Regions from separate parts of the Kitasatospora sp. NPDC093806 genome, predicted to be linked through region 2. Evidence: riboswitches for the same ligand, from Rfam matches in the RefSeq annotation. Region 2 holds a riboswitch; each other region holds the start of a gene.
What was found. A riboswitch is a leader RNA that binds a small molecule or an ion and turns the genes downstream of it on or off. The one in region 2 is predicted to bind cyclic di-AMP.
Positions count from the first base shown of each region.

Region 1: another riboswitch for cyclic di-AMP. It lies ahead of AB0N76_RS27490 (LysM peptidoglycan-binding domain-containing M23 family metallopeptidase); the one in region 2 lies ahead of AB0N76_RS36095 (transglycosylase family protein).
Region 3: another riboswitch for cyclic di-AMP. It lies ahead of AB0N76_RS21710 (glycoside hydrolase family 16 protein); the one in region 2 lies ahead of AB0N76_RS36095 (transglycosylase family protein).

Region 1 covers NZ_JBFBDO010000072.1:21,254-28,528, reverse strand. Annotated here, with positions in the region: gene AB0N76_RS27510 (IclR family transcriptional regulator) at 1-373, shown strand, start outside; gene AB0N76_RS27505 (RidA family protein) at 441-848, shown strand; gene AB0N76_RS27500 (DUF2470 domain-containing protein) at 1,009-1,719, shown strand; gene AB0N76_RS27495 (APC family permease) at 1,753-3,201, opposite strand; gene AB0N76_RS27490 (LysM peptidoglycan-binding domain-containing M23 family metallopeptidase) at 3,739-4,800, opposite strand; cyclic di-AMP (ydaO/yuaA leader) riboswitch at 4,804-4,965, opposite strand; gene AB0N76_RS27485 (MFS transporter) at 5,277-6,767, shown strand; gene purB (adenylosuccinate lyase) at 6,851-7,275, opposite strand, start outside.
Region 2 covers NZ_JBFBDO010000141.1:7-7,281, forward strand. Annotated here, with positions in the region: partial or broken gene AB0N76_RS36095 (transglycosylase family protein) at 1-925, opposite strand, end outside; cyclic di-AMP (ydaO/yuaA leader) riboswitch at 912-1,110, opposite strand; gene AB0N76_RS36100 (hypothetical protein) at 1,549-2,466, opposite strand; gene AB0N76_RS36105 (DUF397 domain-containing protein) at 2,981-3,226, shown strand; gene AB0N76_RS36110 (ATP-binding protein) at 3,559-4,095, opposite strand; gene AB0N76_RS36115 (helix-turn-helix transcriptional regulator) at 4,511-5,377, shown strand; gene AB0N76_RS36120 (TetR family transcriptional regulator) at 5,453-6,058, opposite strand; gene AB0N76_RS36125 (MFS transporter) at 6,295-7,275, opposite strand, start outside.
Region 3 covers NZ_JBFBDO010000046.1:11,638-18,912, forward strand. Annotated here, with positions in the region: gene AB0N76_RS21705 (lipase) at 1-1,064, shown strand, start outside; cyclic di-AMP (ydaO/yuaA leader) riboswitch at 1,249-1,413, shown strand; gene AB0N76_RS21710 (glycoside hydrolase family 16 protein) at 1,416-2,645, shown strand; gene AB0N76_RS21715 (hypothetical protein) at 2,677-3,177, opposite strand; gene AB0N76_RS21720 (IclR family transcriptional regulator) at 3,487-4,260, opposite strand; gene aceB (malate synthase A) at 4,410-6,059, shown strand; gene AB0N76_RS21730 (winged helix-turn-helix domain-containing protein) at 6,143-7,153, opposite strand; gene AB0N76_RS21735 (MFS transporter) at 7,209-7,275, shown strand, end outside.

The sequences.
Region 1 (7,275 bases), on a different contig from region 2:
CGCGCTGCACAGCGCCGCGGTCTCCAAGGTGCTGCTGGCCGACCTGCCCGCGCCCGAACGCCGCCGGGTGGTGGCCGAGATCGACTTCACCCCGCACACCCCGCGCACCCTGGCCACGCCCGAGGCGCTGCTCGCCGAGCTGGAGAAGGTCGCCGCCCAGGGGTGGGCGCAGGACCACGCCGAGCACGAGGCCTTCATCAACTGCGTGGCCGCGCCGATCCGGGACGCCAGCGGCCGGGTGGTCGCCGCCGCCTCGATCTCGGTTCCGGACGTCGTCCTCCCGTACGAGCAGGTGCTGGAGCTGCTGCCGCAACTCCTCGCCGTCACCCGGGCGATCTCCGCCGACTGCGGCCGACCCCCGCACCACCCCTGAGCCGACGCCACCGCCCCGACCGTCACCACCCCGACCACCCCGACCACCAGGAAGCGACCACACCCGCATGAGCGACAAGACCGAGATCCGCACAGACGGCGCCCCCGCCCCGGCCTGGATGTTCTCCCAGGGCGTCCGCAAGGGCCCGATCCTCCAGGTCTCCGGCCAGGGCCCGCAGGACCCGGCCACCGGCGAGTACCTCCACCACGGCGACGTGAAGGCGCAGACCCGGCGGACGCTGGAGAACGTCAAGGCGATCGTCGAGGCCGGCGGCGCCACCATCGAGGACGTGGTGATGTTCCGGGTGTACCTCACCAAGCGGGCCGACTTTCCGCTGATGAACGAGGTCTACGCCGAGTTCATCGAGGAGAACGTCAAGCCGGGCGGCGTGAAGCCGTGCCGCACCACGATCTTCGTCGAGCTGCCGCAGGAGCCGATGCTGGTCGAGATCGACGCCCAGGCCGTCATCGGCTGACCGGGCGCACGCCCACCTGCGCGGCGGGGCCCGGACGTTCTCCGTCCGGGCCCCGCCGCCGTCCGCCCCGCCGCTGCCCTCCCGCCGCCGATCGTCTTGCCCTCCGACCGCCGACTCATTAGGTTAGGCTCACCTAACTATCAGCCCGTCGGAGGTCACCGTGAGCCAGAGCGCCGAAATCCCCGAGCCCACCGCCGCCGAACGGATCGGCAGCCTGCTCACCGCGACCTCCTCCGTGGTCATCCGCGCCGGGGGCGAGCAGCACGAACTCGCCACCCCCGTCTCGGTGCACGGCTCCCGACTGCGGCTGCGCGCCCCGCTCGACGCGCCGCTCACCCTCGCCGTCACCCACGAGCAGGACGGCCTCGCCGTCGTCCTCGACCTCACCGACGTCGCCCCGGTGGCCGTCCGCGACCGGGTCCGGGGCCGCCTCACCCTGGCCGGCCGGCTCCGCCTCGCCCACCTCGCCGACGACGGCCTCAGCGTCCACCTCCGGCTGGACGTCGCGCACGCCGTGCTCTCCACCCCGTACGGCACCACCGCGATCACCGGCGCCGACCTCGCGCTCGCCGCCCCCGACCCGCTCGCCCGCTTCGAGGCCGGCCTGCTTACCCACCTCGCCGACGACCACCCGGACGCGCTCGCCGTGCTCACCCGGCTGCTCGACCCGGAACTGCTCGCCACGCACCCCGACGTCCGGCCGCTCGCCCTCGACCGCTACGGCCTGGTGCTCCGCCTCGACCACCCGCACGGCCACCGCGACGTCCGCCTGGTCTTCCTCGAACCGGCCCGCGACGCCGACGAGTTCGGCCACCGGATGCACCAGCTGCTGACCGCCGCCCGACAGGCGCAGCCCGCCCACCGGCTCTGAACCGGCGGACGGGCGACCTTTCCTGACGACTGGTCAGGCAGCGGCGGGCCGCTCCGCCGCGTCCTCCAGGATCACCCGCCCCATCCGGGCGTACCGGTCCGGCCGGCGGTTCTTCATGTAGAGCGCCAGGCCGATCCCGCCCAGGAAGGTGCCGATCACCAGGTACGGGATCAGCCGGAAGAGCAGCGTGTCGGCGGCCGCCCCGGCGGCGGTGTCCTTGTTGATCGCCAGCAGCACCACCACCCCCGCCATCGCCACCCCGCCGATCAGCGGCGCGACCAGCGTCCGGAACCAGTGCCTGGTCTCCGGGTGCCGTCCCTGCACGTGGAAGTAGCCGACCACCGCGAACGAGCAGAGCGTCTGCACGATCAGGATCGCCATCGTCCCGAGCAGCGCCAGCAGGGTGTACAGGTGCACGTACGGGTCCATCCCCGCCAGCAGGAACGCGACCACCAGCAGCACCGCGATCACCGACTGGACCAGCGAGGCGACGTACGGCGAACCGTGCCGCGGGTGGGTGCGTCCGAGCGCCGGGTGGATGAAGCCCTCCCGGCCGATCGCGTACAGGTACCGGGCCGCGCACTGGTGGAAGGCCATCGCACAGGCGAAGGAGCCGGTCACCACCAGCCACTGGAACACCTTCACCGCCCACGCCCCGAGGTGCGCGCCGAGCGGGTCGAAGAACAGACTGTTGCCGTCCTTGCCGGGGACCAGGCCGTTGGCCACGTCCACGGCGTGCTGCACCCCGTTGCCGGAGACGATCATCCAGGAGACGAAGACGTAGAACAGCCCGACCCCGACCACCGAGATCAGCGTCGCCCGCGGCACCACCCGCTTCGGGTCCCGGGACTCCTCGCCGTACATCGCGGTCGACTCGAAGCCGACCCAGGACCAGAAGGCGAAGAACAGCCCGAGTCCGGCGGCCGCCGCCCCCGCCCCGCCGACGCCGCGGAAGGCGTTCAGCGGGTCGAGCGCCTCGCCGACGAGCCCGTCCGGGCCGCCGCCGGTGAACAGCACCGCCAGCGAGACCGCGCTCAGCACGGTGATCTCCAGCACCAGCGCCACCCCGAGCACCCGCGCGGTCAGGTGCAGGTCGAACCAGGCCATCAGCGCGATCGCCACCAGCCCGAACAGCGCGTACCAGCCCCAGGCCAGTTCCAGCCCCAGCTGCGCCGCGACCAGCCCGCGCAGCGAGTACGCGAAGAAGCCGATGATCGAGGCCTCGAAGACGATGTACGCGAGCACCGCCAGCAGCCCCGAGGCCATGCCGGCGACCCGGCCCAGCCCGTGCGAGATGTAGCCGTAGAACGCGCCCGCCGCGGTGATGTGACGGGCCATCGCCACGTAGCCGACCGAGAAGACGGTGAGCACCAGGGTCGCGAAGACGTACGCGGCGGGCGCGCCCGCGCCGTTGCCCTGGCCGACGATGATCGGGAGGTTGCCGGTCATCGCGGTGATCGGCGCCGCGGTGGCGATCGCCATGAAGACCACGCCCACCAACCCGACCGAGTTCGCCTTCAGCCGGTCGACGCCGACTCCGGCCTCCGCAGCCGGATCGACCGCATCCGCTCTCCCTGCTCCCCCACCGACCGCGTCCCCGCTCTGGATGGCCATCCGGTCCCCTTCGCCTGCCGTGACTGTGCCGCCCGCCGGACCGGTCGGGCGTTGACTGCCCGACAGCATCGGGGCGCGGTGATCACGCCCGCAACCGACAGGTCGTCAGGCATCAAGCCCAGGAAGTTGACGCTCTGTTCGGTTGGAAACCGGCCACGTTCGAACGGAAACGGCCGCGAAATGCGGACCCCGGGTCCCCCAGACAACGACAAACGGCCGGCCCGGCTCGCGAGAGGAGGTCTCGCGAACCGGGCCGGCCGGACGGGCGTGTCCCGCGCCCGTCGATCCACTGGAGGTGCGGTCACCACCCGGTCGAGCGGTCACCCGACATGACCATCCCGGGAGGTCGTCTTCGCCCCGCACCCAGCGGTGGCAGTTGAGCCGACCGTACGGTCAAACCGCAGGTCAGACCGCGACGCCGTGCGCCCGGAGGTAGGCGATCGGGTCGACGTCCGAGCCGTACTCCGAGCCGGTGCGGATCTCGAAGTGCAGGTGCGGGCCGGTCACGTTGCCGGTCGCACCGGAGAGGCCGATCTGCTGGCCGGCGGTGACGGTCTGACCGACCGACACGCCGATCGAGGACAGGTGCGCGTACTCGGCGTACTTGCCGTCGGCGAGCTTGATCTCGACCTCGTTGCCGTAGGCGCCGCCGTTGCCGGCCTTCACCACGGTGCCGGCGCCGACGGCGCGCAGCGGGGTGCCGGTGGAGGCGACGAAGTCGACACCGGTGTGGTGACCGGAGGCCCACATCGAGCCGGCCACGCCGTAGGCGGTGCCCATCTTGGGGTTGGCCAGCGGGGCGACGAAGCCGGTGGCGGCGGCGACCGGGGTCGGCGCCGGGGTGGCCGGCTTGGCGATCTGGACGGCCTGGACGGCCTGGGCCGACGGCTTGGCGGCCGGGGCGGCGGGCTTCGCGGCGGGCGCGGCCGGCTTGGTGGCCGGGGCGGCCGGCTTCTCGGCCGGAGCGGCGGGGGCGGCCGGAGCGGCGGGCTTCGCCGCGTCCTGCGAGACCTGCGGCTTCTCGGCCGGGGCGGCCGGAGCAGCCGGAGCGGCGGGCGCGGCCGGAGCAGCCGGCTTCGCGGCCTCGGTGCCGAGCGCGAGCTGCTGACCCGGGTAGATCAGGTTCGGGTCGGCGCCGACGACGGCACGGTTGAAGCCGTACAGGGCCTCCCAGCCACCCTCGACGCTCTTCGCGTCGGCGATCTTCGACAGGGTGTCCCCGCCGATGACCTTGTAGCTCTCGACGGCCGGGGCGGCGATCGGGGTCGCGGCCGGGGCGGCGTCGACGCTGGTGGCGCCGGTCCAGGTGCCGGTCTGCTGCGAGTGGCCGGCGGCCGGGCCCTCGTGGGCCTGGGCGGCGGTGAGGGTGGTGACCAGCGGGAGGGCGAACGCGGCGCCGGTGACGGCGGTGGCGATGCCGATGCGGGCGGCGCGGGGCAGGGCGATACGACGAGCCTGTGCGGGCATGGGAAATGTCCTCTCCGACGCCTGCGAGGTGAGCTGTCGGGTTCGGGCTGGAGTTGCCCGGCCGCATGAAGGCGGCTTCACCCCAAGCCGGACCGCGAATTCCGGTCCGGCGACTTACCTGTGGGTCCCCCGCTCCTGCCGTACAGAGTTCGTTGCGTACCACCGGGCAGCGGCAGGACTAGGCGTTCCACCCGGTGGCCACCCGGGCTGACGCCGGGCGGTCGCTGAACTAAAACCCATCCGTTCGGGTGAAGCAATGTCGATCTCCCGAACCAGGGACCAAAGTCCGGAATGCCGTGACGCTCCGCATGAGAGGCATGCACAGTACGTACACAATCCATTCACTGCGCGCACGTGATCCACTCCCCTCCGCTGATTTCCCCACCAGTACGCACACGATCACTCACGGAAAGGCATCCACCGACACACCCCCGGTGAGCCTTGTCACGTAGCCCCCGGGGGCGGACCATCGGGCGGTGGACACCTCCGAGGCCGGCACCCTGCGGTTGGGCACCGCGCAGGGTCGCCGGGTACTTCTGGCGACGGTGCTCGGCTCCAGCATGGCGATGCTCGACGGGACCGTCGTGAACGTCGCGCTGCCCCGGATCGGCACCGATCTGGGCGCCCAACTCGCCGCCCTGCAATGGACGCTCAACGCCTACCTGCTCACCCTGGCCGGCCTGATCCTGCTCGGCGGAGCACTCGGCGACCGGTACGGACGGCGCCGGGTCTTCCTGCTCGGCGTGGTCTGGTTCGCCGTCGCCTCGGCGGCCTGCGCCGCCGCGCCCACCATCGAGGTGCTGATCGCCGCGCGCGCCGTGCAGGGCATCGGCGGGGCGCTGCTGACCCCGGGGTCGCTGGCGATGCTCCAGGCGGTCTTCCACCCCGACGACCGCTCGGCGGCGGTCGGCCTCTGGTCCGGGCTCGGCGGGGTGTCGGCGGCGGTCGGTCCCTTCCTCGGCGGCTGGCTGGTGGACGGGCCCGGCTGGCGCTGGATCTTCCTGCTGAACGTGCCGCTCGCCGCGCTGGTGCTGGCGGTGGCCGCCCGGCACGTCCCGGAGAGCCGCGACGAGTCCTCGACCGGCCGCTTCGACGTGCTCGGCGCGGTGCTGGCCGCGCTCTCGCTCGGTGCGGTCACCTACGCGCTGACCGCCGCCGGGGACGGCCTCTCCCCCGGGGTCTGGCTGACCGGGGCGGCCGGACTCGCGCTCGGCGTCGCCTTCGTCCTGGTCGAGCGCCGCACCGCGGAGCCGATGCTGCCGCTCGGCCTCTTCTCCTCCCGGCTGTTCACCGCGGTGAACCTGGTCACGCTCGCCGTCTACGCGGCGTTCAGCGGCGTCTTCTTCCTGCTCGTCGTCCAGCTGCAGATCGTCTCCGGCTTCTCCCCGCTGGTCTCCGGGCTGGCCCTGGTGCCGATCACCGTCATCATGCTGGCGCTGTCCGCCCGGGCCGGCCGGCTGGGCAAGCGGATCGGGCCGCGGCTGCCGCTCACCGTCGGCCCGCTGCTCTGCGCGGCGGGCGTGCTGCTGATGCTGCGGATCGGGTCCGGCGCCTCGTACTGGACGGACGTGCTGCCCGCCGTCGCGGTGATGGGCAGCGGGATGGTGCTGCTGGTCGCGCCGCTGACCGCGACCGTGCTGGCGGCGGTGGAGGTCCGGCACGCGGGCATCGCCAGCGGCGTCAACAACGCCGCCGCCCGGGCGGCCGGCCTGCTCGCGGTCGCCGCGCTGCCGGCGCTGGCCGGCCTGAGCGGCGACGCCTACCGGGTGCCGGACGCGGTCGACTCCGCCTTCCGGACCGCGATGCTGATCTGCGCCGGGCTGCTGACGGCCGGCGGGCTGACCGCGCTGGCCACCGTCCGGGGCAACGTCCTGGCCCCGGCGGACCACCCGGTGGCCGAGCCGGACACCCGCTACTCCTGCGGCACCAACGCCCCGCCCCTCGACCCGGGCCACCCGGCCGTCTGACCCACCCCGCCCCACGCCCGCCGACGACGACGAGGGCCCCGCCGCCTCCCGGCAGCGGGGCCCTCGTCACGACCGACGATCCGTCAGAGGATGTCGCCCGGGGCGTACTTGGCGGCCTCGGGGTGGGCGGCCGCGACGGCCTCGATCTGCCGGACGACCTCGGCGACCTGGGCACCGGCCGCACCGGTGAAGGAGAGCCGGTCGGCCAGCAGCGCGTCCAGCGCGGCCCGGTCCAGCGGGATCCGCTCGTCGTCGGCGAGCCGGTCCAGCAGCTCGTTCTCCCGGGCGCCGGCCCGCATCGCGAGCGCGGAGGCGACCGCGTGCTCCTTGATGACCTCGTGCCCGGTCTCCCGGCCGACGCCCGCGCGCACCGCGCCCATCAGCACCTTGGTGGTGGCCAGGAACGGCAGGTAGCGGTCCAGCTCGGCCTCGATCACGGCCGGGAAGGCGCCGAACTCGTCGAGGACGGTCAGGAAGGTCTCCAGCAGGCCGTCGAAGGCGAAGAAGG
Region 2 (7,275 bases):
GGGTCTCGGCCTGGGCGGCGGGCTTGGCGGCCGGGGCGGTGGTCTGCGCGGCGGGCTTGGCGGCCGCGGTGCCGTCCTGGGCGCCCTTGGCGCGGTTGAACCAGTCGAAGCCCTTGCCGGACGCGTCCTGGGCCTTGGCGCGGTCGCCCAGGGTCAGGTGCTGGCCCGGGTAGATGGCGTGCGGGCCCTCGGTCAGGGTGGCGCGGTTGAGCTCGTACAGCCGCTCCCAGCCGCCCTGGACCCCGTTCTTGTCGGCGATGGTGGAGAGCCAGTCGCCGGCGACCACGGTGTAGTCGTCCGAGGCGTGCTGGCCGGCCTGCTGACGCCACTGCTGCCAGTCCTGGCCGCCCTTGCCCTGGGCGTCGGCGGAGGTGGCGGCGGAGTCGGCGGCGGGGGCCTGGGTCTGCGGCTTCGCGGCGGGCTTGGCGGCCGGCTGCTGGGCGGCGGGCTTCTCGGCGGGCTTGGCGGCCGGGGCCGGGGTCTGCGCGGCCGGCTTGGCGGCGGCGGAGGTGTCCACGGCGGCGGGGGTGCCGCCCTTGGTCAGGCCGGCCTGGACCGAGCAGACCGGCCAGGCGCCGGGGCCCTGCGAGGCGAGGACCTTCTCGGCGACCGAGATCTGCTGGTCCTTGGTGGCGAGGTCGGCGCGCGCGGCGTACGCGGTGCCGCCGAAGCCGGACCAGGTGGAGTTGGTGAACTGGAGGCCGCCGTAGAAGCCGTTGCCGGTGTTGATGCTCCAGTTGCCGCCGCTCTCGCACTGGGCGACCTTGTCCCAGGTCGCGACGGAGGCGGCGGAGGCGGTGCCGGCGGTCAGGCAGGGGATGGTGAGGCCGATGCCCGCGACGCCGAGGGCGGCGATCGCGCGACGGGTACGGCCGGACAGACGGGTGCCGTTGGTGGGCAGCATGAAGACGCGGTCCTCTCCCACGCCTGCGAGGTGAGCTGTCGGATTCGGGCTGGAGTTGCCCGGCCGCGCTGTGGACGCGGCTTCACCCCTAGCCCGGGGCCGGTCCGTGGACCGGTCCTGGGCGGACTACCTGTGGTTCCCCCGCTCCTGCCGTGGTGCATTGCGCTGCCAGCGCACCCGACGGCAGGACTCGGCGTTGCGGGTGAACTGGGTCCGTGTGGCCACGAACGGGGAGCACGTTAAGCAGACCCGAGTTCAAACCGCAAACATGTGTGACGCTCGTCACGGTTTGCGAAAGCGGGGCTCGGGGGCTGTCCTTCATGATCAGAAATGACCGTTTTCGCGCAACGCTCGTCGTGGTCAACACAACTGCCGGTGCCTCAGGAGGCCGGTTCCGGCGCGGCGGCCCGGGGGAGGGTCCGGGGGAAGGAGGCGCGCCGACGGGCGCCGACGAGGCGTCGGACGGCGCTCGCCGGGCCGCACGCCGGGCCGCGGGCATCTCCGGTGAAAGCTCCACAGATCGGACAACTCGCCCCAACCTCACCGAATCACCGCAGTCCGGGCGGAGGGGGCGTCAGGCGCCGAGCACAACGGGGCCCGGGAACGCGTGCTGCGTTCCCGGGCCCCGCTGTCGTGGGTGTCCGCTACTGCGCGGCGTGCCGTCCGCTGCCCTTGGCGGCCTCCTCGGCGTCGGCCTCCTCGGCCGCGAGCCCGCCGTCGAAGGCCGGCAGGGCGGCCAGGTAGGTGGAGGCGACCAGCTGGCCGACCGCCTGGTAGGCGCCCAGCGGCGCGGCCGACGGGCAGCCGGTCTCCTCGGCGGCCGTGGCGAGCAGCTCGGAGTCGGCCTCCGGGCCGATCACCAGCGGCGCCAGCGCCGGGTTCTGCGCGCCCATCTCCTTGAGGTGGGCGACGGCGTCGACGACCGAGCCGGGCACGTCGAGCGCGGCGGCGACGACCGGCACGGCCAGTCGCGCGGCCAGCAGCATGCCGGTGATCCCGGCGGCGTCGGCCGCGGCCTGCCCGCCGGCGGTGGTGAGCACCACGCCGTCGGCGGCGGTCGCGATCGCGAACAGCCGGGCGCGGTCGGCGCGGGCCAGTCCGGCCTCGGAGAGGCGGACGTGGACGCCCTCGGCCAGCAGCGGGTGCGGGCCGAGCACGTCGGTGACGGTGGCGCCGTACGCGGAGGCCAGGTCGTGCAGGTCGGTCAGGAACCCGTGCGGGCCGGGAACCAGCGGGACCACCACCGGCGCCGGCAGGCCGGCCTCGGCCGCCTCGGCCAGCAGTTCGGCGACGGTGCGCTCCTCGCCGGCCTCGCCGTCGGCCGCGTCGGCCGGGAGGTAGCCGGCCACGGTCTGCACGCCGTTCTGCTCGCTGCGGACGATGGACAGCAGCTCCTCGACGACGGAGCGGGACTCGGGTCCGGCGGCCGCCGGGACGGCGAGCAGCAGGGCCGGGGAACCGGCCGGGATCTCGGGGCGCTCGGGACGGCGGTGGCGCCCCCGCGCACGGGAGCCTGGAGTGCGGACGGGCAGTGGCGCGCCCGGGATGGCTGCGGTGCTCATGGCGGAGATCGTAGGACATCCGCAGGCCCGGCCCGCAGTCGGCTGCCCCGCCGGGCGGGGCGGCACCACCGAAAACCGGACATATCCGGCCTCGGTCCGGCAGTTCTCCCGGTATCCGCTCAGATGCGCCGGAACGGGTCCCGCGTTGCAGGAGGGGCGCGTGAGATGTCTCACAGGGCTCGGGCCGCCTGACGGAGCGTCACGGCGGTGCGACTCCGGGCTTCGGAAGATCAACATTCAGCGGGCGGCCGCCTACGGGCGGTTAGCGACGGCTTGCCGATTCAGTCGGCTATGTCCGGTTACGTGCCGTCAGGCGGGCGGCTCGGGAAGAGTTCCGGTTCGGTGTCGAAACCGCCGTGCACCTGCAATGTCCCGTGCTGATGCACGTGCACAGGAGCTATCATCGCGTCAAGTGAGGCGTTGTGCCGGGCCGGTACGGGGCCGGCCCGGGCGTTCGGCCGAGGGTCGGGGCGCCGAGCGAACGACCCACTCCGGAGCTCTTCGGGAGATTTCTATGCACGACACATACGACGCGTACAACGGGATGGCCGCTGCGGACCTCGAGGGCGTGGTCTGGCAGAAGAGCCTGCACAGCAACTCTCAGGGCAACTGCGTCGAGTTCGCCGCCCTCCCGGGGGGCGAGGTGGCGATGCGCAACTCGCGCTTCCCGGACGGTCCGGCGCTGATCTACACCCGGGCCGAGATAGCGGCGCTGCTGCTGGGGGCCAAGGACGGGGAGTTCGACCACCTGGCGGTCTGACCGTCCGCCGGCTTCCGCCTTCACCATCGGGGGGCCGCACCATCGGGGGGCCGTCGTGGGTGCTGACACCACGACGGCCTTTGTCTTTTGCCACTGTCTTCTGCCGCGGGATGGCCACCCGGTTCCCGATCGCCGCCGCCGGGCCGAGCCGCCGCACGCGGGTCGGAGGGGGCGTCACCGCCGGGAGGCCTTCGGTACCCGCTGCCCGAGGGTGACCGACTGCCGTTGCCGGGGTGTCGTGGTGTCGAGACGGTGTGTGGCCGTCCATCCGGGGTGTGGGCTCCCGGAGGGGTACTGCCGGTGGGGCGATGGTGCCCGGGGTCGCCGCGGCGCTAGGCCGAGCGTCGGTGCCGTCCGCCGAACTCGGCCACCGGAAGGGGCCGTTGTTCCGGCTCCAGCGGTACCGGTTCCGCCTCGAACAGCGCCCAGACGACCTTGCCGCCGCCCAGCGGGTGCCAGCCCCAGGAACGGCTGAACGAGTCGACCAGGTGCAGCCCGCGGCCGGACTCCGCCACGAAGTCCGCCTCCCGGGCGACCGGCCCGGTGCTGCTGGGATCGCTCACGGCACAGACCACCTGGGGTGCGCGGTGCACCAGGCTTATTCGGATCGGCAGCCGGCCCTCGGCCGCCGCCTGCATGGGAAGGTCGTACTCACCCACCGCACCGGGGCACGCGCCGATCGCGTGCCGCAGGGCGTTGGTCACCAGCTCCGAGGCCACCAGCGCGACGTCGTCGAAGAGCTCGCCCAGCCCCCAGCGCTGGAGGGCGGTCCTGGCGAAGTCGCGCGCGGTTCTGACGGCTTCATAACGGGGAGCGAGCGTACAGGTGACCACATGGGGGTCGACTGCCAAGGCCGTTCCGGTGCTCATGAAGAGCTCCTCCCATAAGGGGGCGGACACGGCTGGACCCGCCGGGGTCATGCCGGTCACCTCCGACTCGCTCGGCCGCGCGGCCGCCCCCTCGACCAGGCGCGCGCGCACGAGGGCCCGGAGGCGCGGGGGCGCTGCCGGGCCGGTGCACGGAGTCGCGCGTGGGGTCGACGCGGAGCCCGCGGGATTGCCAGGGATGTGCAGGTGCACGTGCACCATCGTGCTCTGCGCTCACTGCAGATGCAAGAGTCGATTCACGTGCAGTCGTTCAAATGGCATATGCAAGCGCCGAATGCACGTGCATCCTGGTGTGCGGAGTGCAGAACTGATAGGAACATCCGTCAGTATCGGCACCGTGAGCGCTCAACTGATGGCAGACTGTGCGCTGTTTGCCCTAGGTGGAGGTTAGGACCGCATGACCACAGTTCAGCCGGGCGGCGGCTCGATGGTCCGCCGGATCCTCCTCGGCTCCCAGCTGCGCCGGCTCCGTGAGACGCGCGGCATCACCCGCGAGGACGCGGGCTACGCGATCAGGGCCTCCGAGTCCAAGATCAGCCGCATGGAACTCGGCCGCGTCAGCTTCAAGGAACGCGACGTCGCCGACCTGCTCAGCCTCTACGGCGTGGACGACGGCCTCGAACGCGAGGCGCTGCTCGGCCTGGTCCGGGAGGCCAACAAGTCGGGCTGGTGGCACAGCTTCAACGACGTCCTGCCGGGTTGGTTCCAGACCTACGTCGGCCTCGAGGAGGCCGCCGCCCTCATCCGCACCTACGAGGTCCAGTTCGTCCCCGGCCTGCTCCAGTCCGAGGAGTACGCCAGGGCGGTTTTCGGCCAGAGTCGGCCGGTGATCAGCGAGGAGGAGGTCGAACGCCGGGTCAGCCTGCGGATGCGCCGCCAGAAGCTGCTCACCGAGGGCGACAGCCCGCGGCTCTGGGCCGTCATCGACGAGGCCGCGCTGCGCCGTCCGGTCGGCGGGCCCAAGGTGATGCGCGGCCAGGTCCAGTACCTGATCGACGCCGCCGAGCAGGCCAACGTGGTGATCCAGGTCATGCCGTTCCGCTTCGGCGCGCACGCCGGTGAGTCCGGTGCGTTCACCATCCTGCGGTTCCCCGAGCAGGACCTCGCCGACGTGGTCTACCTGGAGCAGCTGACCAGCGCGCTGTACCTCGACAAGCGCGACGACGTCGACGCCTACATCCAGGTGATGGAGCGGCTCTGCGTGGACAGCCTCACGCCCGAGCGCACCATCGACCTGCTGGCCTCGATCCTGAAGGAGCGCTGAGCGGCTCCTGCCGGTACGCCGGGTGAGCCGGTGCGCCGGAGCACCGGTCGCCGGGGCGGCCGCCGGTCCCGCGGTTCAGTCGCGGGCCGGCGGCCGTTCGCGTTCCGGCGGCAGCGGCTGCGGCGGGCAGCCGAGGTGCCAGGGCAGGTCGTAGCGGCGGAACAGGTCCGCCCGGATCGGCGCCAGCGACAGCTCGACCCCCGGCAGCAGCACGCCTATGCAACCGCCCATCAGCGCGCTGCGCAGCACGGCGTGCTCGGCCGCCGGGTCGGGCGCGCCCCAGTCGCCCAGCAGCTCCTGGAGGAGCGTGCCGAGCCGCTGCTGCTCCGGGTCCTGGACGAAGGCGCCGGTGTCCGGGTCGAGGATCAGCGCGAGGTGCGCGCGCATCACCCGGGGGTGGGCCAGGGCCACGTCGAGCACCGTGTCGATGGCCCGGGCCAGCCGGTCCTCCGGGGTCGCGTCGGGGGCCAGTCCGCCGAGCGCGGCGGAGAGCGCCTGGTGGATCAGCCGGTGGGTGGCGGACTGCATCAGCAGCCGTTTGCCGTCGAAGTAGTACGAGACCAGGCCCCGGGCGAGCCCGGCCCGTTCGGCGATGTCGGTCAGCGTGGTGCCGGCGTATCCCTGCTGGTCGACGAGCTCGACCGTGGCGCGCATGATGCGGCGCCGGGAACGCCGGCGCATCTCCTCATTGACCGAATCCCCGCGAGGTGCCATCGTGTCTGCTCCGTACGATCGTTGACCGGCGGCCAATATACTGGCGGCGCCGGCGGCCGAACCGGGTTTCCCGGCGTTCGGTCGGACGGTCAGGCTCGGTTCGTACGGAGGCGCCGGCCCTACCAACACGGGGGTTTGGTAGAGCCGGCGCCCTGCCCGGAGGCGGGGGTCGGCCTCGGGCTCCGGGAAACCTCTGCTGTTGCTCAGCCCTTGCTGAGGACCTCGTCGCGCCGGTCGGCCAGGTCCCCGCGGGTCCCCGCTGACGGATAATCATAGTCCGGGACCGGGAGGGGAGTTGACCGCTTCCGCCGGTCGAGCACCGCGCCGGTGGCGGCGATCAGCAGGCCGATCAGGGCGATCGCGGTGACGAAGAGCAGCGCCGGCCGGTAGCCGTCCAGCTGGGCCTGGGCGCTGGTGCCGCCGCCGTTCCCGGCGGTGATGATCGCGGTGGCGCCGGCCAGGACGACCGCGGTGCCCACCTGGATCCCGGTGTTCACCAGCCCGGAGGCCAGCCCCTGCTCCTCGTCGGCCACCCCGTCGGTGGCGGCGATGTTCACCGAGGGGAAGGCGAGCGCGAAGCCGACCCCGAGCAGCACGATCGAGGGCAGCACCAGGGCCGGGTAGGAGCTGTGCTCGTCCAGCCGCAGGAACAGGGCGAACGCGGCGACCAGGGCGAGCAGGCCGATCGGCAGCAGCCGGCCGGTGCCGAAGCGGTCCACCACCGGGCCCATGAACGGCGCCGAGAGCGCGATCATGGCGCCGGCCGGGAGCAGTCCTAGCGCCATCTCCAGCGCCGACCAGCCGAGCAGGTCCTGGAGGTAGAGGGTGACCACGAACTGGAAGCCGCCGTACGCGCCGGCCATCGTGAAGGCGATCACGTTGGCTCGGGCGACCGCGCCGTTGCGGAAGATGCCGAGCCGGACCAGCGGGTGCGCGGTGCGGCTCTCGACCACCAGGAAGGCGGCGGCGAGCAGGACGACGACCGCAAGCGAGCCGAGCGTGCGCAGGCTCAGCCAGCCGGCGCCCTGCGCCTCGGTCGCGGTGAAGACCAGCAGCAGTACGGCGGTGGTGCCGGTGATCGCGCCCAGCACGTCGTAGCGGCCGGCGGCCTTCTCCTCGACCGGGCGGGGGAGCAGCCGGACGGCGAAGAGCAGGGCGAGCAGCGCGATCGGGACGGGCATCAG
Region 3 (7,275 bases), on a different contig from region 2:
GCGGCCGCGGCGACCAGGACGGCGCCCGCCTGACCTACTTCGGCGGGGTCCGCCAGCCGTTCTCGGGCCGGTTCCTGCTCTACTCGGCGGCCGGCTGGGACACCGGCCCCCGCCCGACCCCCGTCCTGCTCGTCCACGGCGCCAACGACAACGCCGACCGCGCCTGGGCCGCCCCCGGCGAGTCCGGCAACTGCGGCGCCGCCGCCTGCCCCGCCACCGGGCTGGCCCAGTACCTGGCGGCGAGCGGCCACCGGGTGTTCGCGGTCGGCTTCGCCCACAAGCAGGGCGACAACCTGGTCCAGGCGCAGGCCGTCGGCGACGCGGTCGCGCTGATCCGGGCCCGGCTCGGGGTCCCGCAGGTGGACGTGGTCGCCTGGAGCAAGGGCGAGGTCGCGGCCCGCGCGTACGTGTCCTCGGTGCGCCCGTCCTGGGGACGGGCGTACGCGGGCGACGTCCGCCGGCTGGTCACCCTGGGCGGGCCCAACGGCGGGCTGGACTACGTGTACGCGCACGGCTGGGCCTTCTCGCTGGCCACCTGGCCGGCCTGCGGCGGCACGGCGAACGCGCCGTCCCCGCACCTGTACATGACCTGCTACGGGACGTACACCGCCCAGCCCTGCCTCGGGGTGCTGCCGACCGGCGGGTACGACTGCTACCCGGGGCAGCGGCAGCTGCTGGCCCGCTGGGACGGCCGGTACGGGGTGGACTCCACCGCGCAGGACTGGTGGACGACCTACTTCGGCGGCCAGGGCTTCTACACCTCGGGCCAGGGGATCCAGGCCGCGATCGACGCGGGGTCGCTGATCGGGCCGCTGCAGCGGGCCGGGGTCCCGGCGGCCGTCCGGACCTACCTGCTGGCCGGCGGTTCGGCGGACCTCCCCGGGGTGCTCAACGAGAACCGGGGGCCGAGCGACGGCATCGTGTTCACGGCGAGCGCGCTGGACACCACGGGGATCGGCACCGTCGGCGGCACCCGGCTGCTGGCCGGCCTCAACCACCTGGAGCTGGCCTGGGCACCCGAGGCACAGGCCCAGGTCGCGGCCTGGCTGGACGCCCCGGCCTGAACCCTCCCCGTCCCCAACTGATCAACTCCACCGCACCGTTGATCATCCTCGAATCAGGGTGTGAGCTGCGCGACAACCGGCCGGACGGAGTTGTCCGTGCCCGTACCGACTGCCTAGCCTGCAGGGGCTCCCGCCACAGCGGAGCCCCGCCGCCGGGACGCCGAGTCCCGTCCACCCGCCGGCCGGTCATCGAGCACCACAGCGGACGGGAGCGGGGGACCCAGGTCAGTGCCCGGCCCGTGCGCTCCCGCGCGCGGGCCGCGGCTAGGGGTGAAGCCGCTCCACGGGCGGCCGGGCAACCTCAGCCCGAACCCGACAGCTCACCTCGCAGGCGTCGCAGAGGACACTGCCATGCAGAAGCCCGACCGGCGCCCCGCGCCCCGCCACGCCCGCCCCGCCCGCCGGGGCCGCACCGTCGCCCTCGCCGCCACCGGGGCGCTCGCCGTCACCGGCGCCGGCCTCCTCGGCGGCGTCCCGGCCCTGACCGGCGCCCAGGCCGCCACCCTGCCGACCGTCACCCAGGACAAGCTCACCCCGGCCACCATGGTCGCGGGCAAGGCCACCACGGCCGCGCTGACCGTCCACTCGGACTCCTGCTTCACCGCGAAGACCGTCGGCGTCGGCGTCCGCGACGCGGCCGGCCGCAACCTCGACTTCCCCGGCAGCGCGGCCAACCAGCAGATCTGCCCGAGCGGCCTGTCGATCACCACCGGCTCGCGCACCCTGGCGGCCGGCACCTACACCCAGTTCGGCTTCTGGCAGGACCTCGGCGGCGCCTGGCACAACCTGCCGTCCCGGCAGCTCGTGGTCTCCGCCGCGACCACCACGCCTACCCCGACCCCCACCCCCACGCCGACCCCCACGCCGTCGCCCACCACCGGCATCCCGGTCGCCGGCAAGCAGCTCGCCTGGTCCGACGACTTCGACACCCTCGCCCTGGGCTCCCGCTGGACCGCCGACCGGAGCAGCTCCTACCACTACGGCGACCACAACCCGAACGACAACAAGCTCGACTGGCTGAACAAGAACAACGTCAGCGTCTCCGGCGGCGTCGCCACCTTCACCGCCAAGCCGAGCAGCCACACGCTGGAGAACGGCAAGCAGGCCTGGGACACCGGCCTGCTCACCACCGAGTACTCCAGCGAGGCCTTCAAGGTGAAGGTCGGCGACTACATCGAGACCCGGGTCAAGCTCCCGGCCGGCACCGGCGCCTGGCCGGCGCTCTGGACCTGGAACGGCACCAGCGGCACCCACGGGGAGATCGACTCCTTCGAGTACCACAGCGACAACCCGAACCTGCTGGAGCTGACCAACCACATCAACCCGGGCCACCTCTATTACACCGACGCCAAGGCGATCGCCAAGGACGGCTGGGTCACCATCGGCACCTACTACGGCGCCGGCTCGGTCGACTTCTACGTCAACGGCAAGAAGGTGTTCTCGGACGGCAAGGGCGTCGGCGCCGGCTGGACCGCGTACCCGATCCTCAACCTGTCCCTGAGCGCGGGGAACTACCACCCCGCGCCCTCGGGCACCGCGCCGATCACCTTCGCCGCCGACTACGTCCGCGTCTACCGCTAGGAAGCGGCCGTCGTGGAGAGCGTCCGCCCCGTCAGGAGTCGACGTTCTCCACGACCGAGATCGTGAACGGCTGCAGGTTGTTCGTGTCGTTGCGGTCGTCGTTGCTGCGCACCGAGACCCAGCCGCCCGTCAGCTCGCCGAGCTCGACGGTGGGGGCGAGCCGCATCGGGACCAGCGCCGTCGCGCTCTCGTACGCCGGCAGCCCGGCCGGGAAGGTGCAGCGCACCCGGTGGCCGTTCTGGAGCACCTGGCACTCTTCGGGGAAGTACGGCTCCTCCGGCGTGACGCCCTCCGGCAGGGTGACCACCACCCGGAACGACGAGGCCGTCCGGTCCGGGCCGACGTTGGCGACGAAGGCGTGGAGCGTGGTGACCCCGCCCGGGGCGACCGCGTCGGGGTCGATCCGGACGACCTCCAGGTCCGAGTTGGACGGCCGGGCCGCCACGGCCTCCGCCGCCCCCGGGTCGGACACCGGGCCCGCCCCCGGAGCGGTCACCGGGTCCGCCGTCCCGCCGGTCACCGGGGCCGTCACCGGTTCGGCCCCCGGTCGCGGCTCCGGGACCGGACAGTCCGCCCAAGCCGTCCCGGCGACGAGCGCCGTCAGCGCGCACCCCGCCGCCAGTGACCTGCCGAAGTAACCCCGAACCGACCCGCTGCTCTGCGACATCGCCGCTCACCCTGCCCTTAGCGTCCGGCGCCCCGCGCCGTCGCGGGCCGCGTCCGGACCAGCGTGACCGACCGCCGCGCCCCGGCCCGGCCAACCCGCCCCCGAGTGGCTCGAACGGGCGAAGCCCCCGGCGTGGCGGGTTCAGGGCGCGTCGTCAGGGCGCGTCAGGGCGCTTCACGGCGCCAGGACCTGGCCGAGCCGGGCCGCGATCCCGGTCATCACCGGCACCAGGGACGCCGCGCCGTCCGGCTCCTCCAGCGCCCGGATCCGGGCCTCCGGGCCGGAGACCGAGAGCGCCGTCGGGGTCGGCGCGCCCGGGACGGCCAGCGCGATGCAGCGCACCCCGATCTCCTGCTCCTGGTCGTCGACCACGTAGCCGCGCTCGCGCGCCTCGGCCAGCTGGCGCAGCAGCTCCTGCGGGTCGGTCACGGTGTGCGGGGTGTGCTCGGGGAGCGGGCCGGGGCCCAGGACGGCACGCGCCTCCGCCTCGGGCAGCTGCGCCAGCAGCGCCTTGCCGACCCCGGTGCAGTGCGGCTGCACCCGGCGGCCGACCTCGGTGAACATCCGCATCGAGCGCCGCGACTGCACCTGCCCGACGTACACCACCTCGCCGCCCTCCAGCACGGCCAGGTTGGCGGTCTCGCCGGTGGCCTCCATCAGCTCCGCCAGGTAGGGGCGGGCCCAGCTGCCGAGCAGCCGGCCCGCCGTCTCGCCGAGCCGGATCAGCCGCGGGCCGAGGGTGTAGCGGCGCGCCGTGTCCTGGCGGACGTAGCCCTGCTGGACGAGGGTGCGGACCAGCCGGTGGATGGTCGGCATCGGCAGTCCGGAGGAGGCGGAGAGCTCGCTGAGCGTCGCCACGCCACCGGCGTCGGCGAGGGCCTCCAGCAGCTGGAAGGCGCGCTCGACGGACTGCACGCCGTTGCTCGCGCGCTCCGAGGTCGGGGTCATCGGCACGCACTCCGTTCTTCTCGTACGTTCGGTTCGAGGCTCGTCTCGACGCTTGTCTCGATCTTCTCAACGAACCGTTGAAATTCTGTATCGCGGAAACTAGTCTCCACCCTACAGAATCAAGCCCTCCATTGAGGAGTGTCCTGCTCATGGCTGCAGATCACGGACCCGGCGCCGCTCCCGCCGAGCCGGTCGTCACGGTCGCCGGGCCGCACGTCCACCGGGCCGAGGAGGTGCTCACCCCGGAAGCGCTCGCCTTCCTCGCCGGCCTGCACCGCGCGTTCGACGGCCGCCGCCGCGAGCTGCTGGCCCGCCGCAAGGAGCGCCGCGCCGAGATCGCCCGCACCGGGACCCTGGACTTCCTCCCCGGGACGGCCGACGTCCGCGCCGCCGACTGGCGGGTCGCCGAGGCGCCGCGCGCGCTCCAGGACCGCCGGGTCGAGATCACCGGTCCCACCGACCGCAAGATGGTGATCAACGCCCTCAACTCCGGCGCCCGGGTCTGGCTCGCCGACTTCGAGGACGCCACCTCCCCGACCTGGGAGAACGTCCTCGGCGGCCAGGTCAACCTGATCGACGCCTTCGAAGGCCGGATCGACTTCACCACCGACGCCGGCAAGGCCTACACCCTGCGGCCCGCCGCCGAACTCGCCACCGTCGTGGTCCGCCCGCGCGGCTGGCACCTCGACGAGCACCACCTGCTGGTCGACGGCGAACCGGTGGCCGGCGCCCTCCTCGACTTCGGCCTCTACTTCTTCCACAACGCCGCCCGGCTGCTCGCCCGCGGCGCCGACGACCCGAACTCCGGCCCGTACTTCTACCTCCCGAAGACCGAGAGCCACCTCGAAGCCCGGCTCTGGAACGACGTCTTCACCCACGCCCAGGCCGAACTCGGCATCCCGCACGGCACGATCCGCGCCACCGTGCTGATCGAGACCATCACCGCCGCGTTCGAGATGGACGAGATCCTCTACGAACTGCGCGAGCACGCCGCCGGACTCAACGCGGGCCGCTGGGACTACCTGTTCTCCCTCGTCAAGAACTTCCGCGACGCCGGCCCGCACTACATCCTGCCGGACCGCAACGCCGTCACCATGGCCTCGCCGTTCATGGCCGCCTACACCCGGCTGCTGGTGCGGACCTGCCACCGGCGCGGCGCCCACGCGATCGGCGGCATGGCCGCGTTCATCCCCAGCCGCAAGGACCCCGAGGTCAACGCGGCCGCCCTGGCGAAGGTCACCGCCGACAAGGAGCGCGAGGCCGGCCACGGCTTCGACGGCTCCTGGGTCGCCCACCCGGACCTCGTCCCGGTCGCCCGGGCCTGCTTCGACGCCGTCCTCGGCGACCGCCCGCACCAGAAGGACAACCCCGGCCCGGCCGGACCGGTCACCGCCGAACAGCTCCTCGACATCGCTGCCGCCGGCGGCAGCTGCACCCACCAGGGGCTGCACAACGCCGTCCAGGTCGGCATCCGCTACATCGAGGCCTGGCTGCGCGGACTCGGCGCGGTCGCCATCTTCCACATGATGGAGGACGCCGCCACCGCCGAGATCTCCCGCTCGCAGACCTGGCAGTGGATCCACAACGGCGTCGTCCTCGCCGACACCGGGGAGAAGGCCACCGCCGACCTCGTCCGCCGCCTGGTGGCCGCGGAACTGACCGAGCTCCGGGCCGAACTCGGCGACCAGGCCTACGACGCCGGCCGCTGGACGGAGGCCGCGGCGCTCTTCGAACAGGTCGCGCTGGCCGAGGAGTTCGTTGACTTCCTGACCCTGCCCGCGCTCCCGCTGCTGGGCTGAGCCCGGGCCGCGACTCCTGGCGCTCGCGGAGCGTCGGGAGTCGCGAGCCGTCGGGCTTTGCGGGCCGTCGGGCGCCTGGGGACTCAGGGCTTGCGGAGCGTCAGGGCGTCGCCGAGGCCGCTGCGCCGGTACAGCACCCGGCGGCCCTGCCGGGTCCGGTCCAGCAGACCGGCCGCGGCCAGCGCGCCGAGGTGCCGGCTGACCGCCCCCGGCGTCACCCCCAGCCGGTGGGCGAGCTCGGTGGTACAGGCCGGCGCCGCCAGCAGCATCAGCAGCCGGGCCCGGGCCGGCCCGATCAGCCCGACCAGCCCCGGCGGCGGACCCGCCGCCCCCGGACGCCCGGCCAGCCCCTCCGCCATCGTCGCCTTGCCGCGCGCCGGATAGGTGATCAGCGGCGGGCCGTCCTGGGTGATGTCGGTCTGCGCGCCCATCCCGGCCAGCGTCGGGATCAGCACCAGCCCGCGCCCCGCCACGTCCACCGAGGTCCCCAGCGCCCGGACGGCCGGATTGGTGTCGATCAGCCGCAGCACCCCGGCCTGCCAGGAGATCCGCCCGTCCAGGTCCGCGAACAGCCCCTCCGCGCCGCGCTCCGCGAGCAGCCGGGCCCGGTACGCGAGGTCCGCCTCCAGCACCGACCGCGCCCGCGGCCACCACACCGGGGCGAGGCAGCGGGTCCAGTACGCCTCCAGCGTCTCCGCCACCCGGGCGGCCAGCTCGGCCGGATCGTCGATCAGCGCGGCGAGCACCGGCGGCAGCGGGTTCCCGGCGTCCACGTACGCGGCCAGCACGTCCGCCCGCACCACCTCCGGCGGGGTGGCCACCTGCCGGGCGAGCTCGGCGTGGAAGTCCGGACGGGGAACGAGGGGACGCGGCGTCAGGAAGTCCGGCACGAAGGCGTTCGGCGCGATCAGCGCGTCCAACAGCTCGGTGTCCAGCGTCTCGTAGCGGTCCTGCCAGCCGGCGATCCACGGCTGCTGCTCCGGGTAGTAGCCGGTCCACCTGCGGGCGCGCAGGCCCAACACCGTCTCCTGCAGCGGGGAGTAGGCGAACCAGGTGGCGGCGAGGTCGTCGACGCCGAAGCGGAACTCGAACATTGACCGTAACGGTAAAAGAATTCCGCCCGGCCGGGAACCCCGCTGTCCTACTCCCATGACCTCCACGACCTCCCCGGCGCGGCCCCCGCATGCCCTCGGCCGCCTGCTGCCGGCCGACCCGC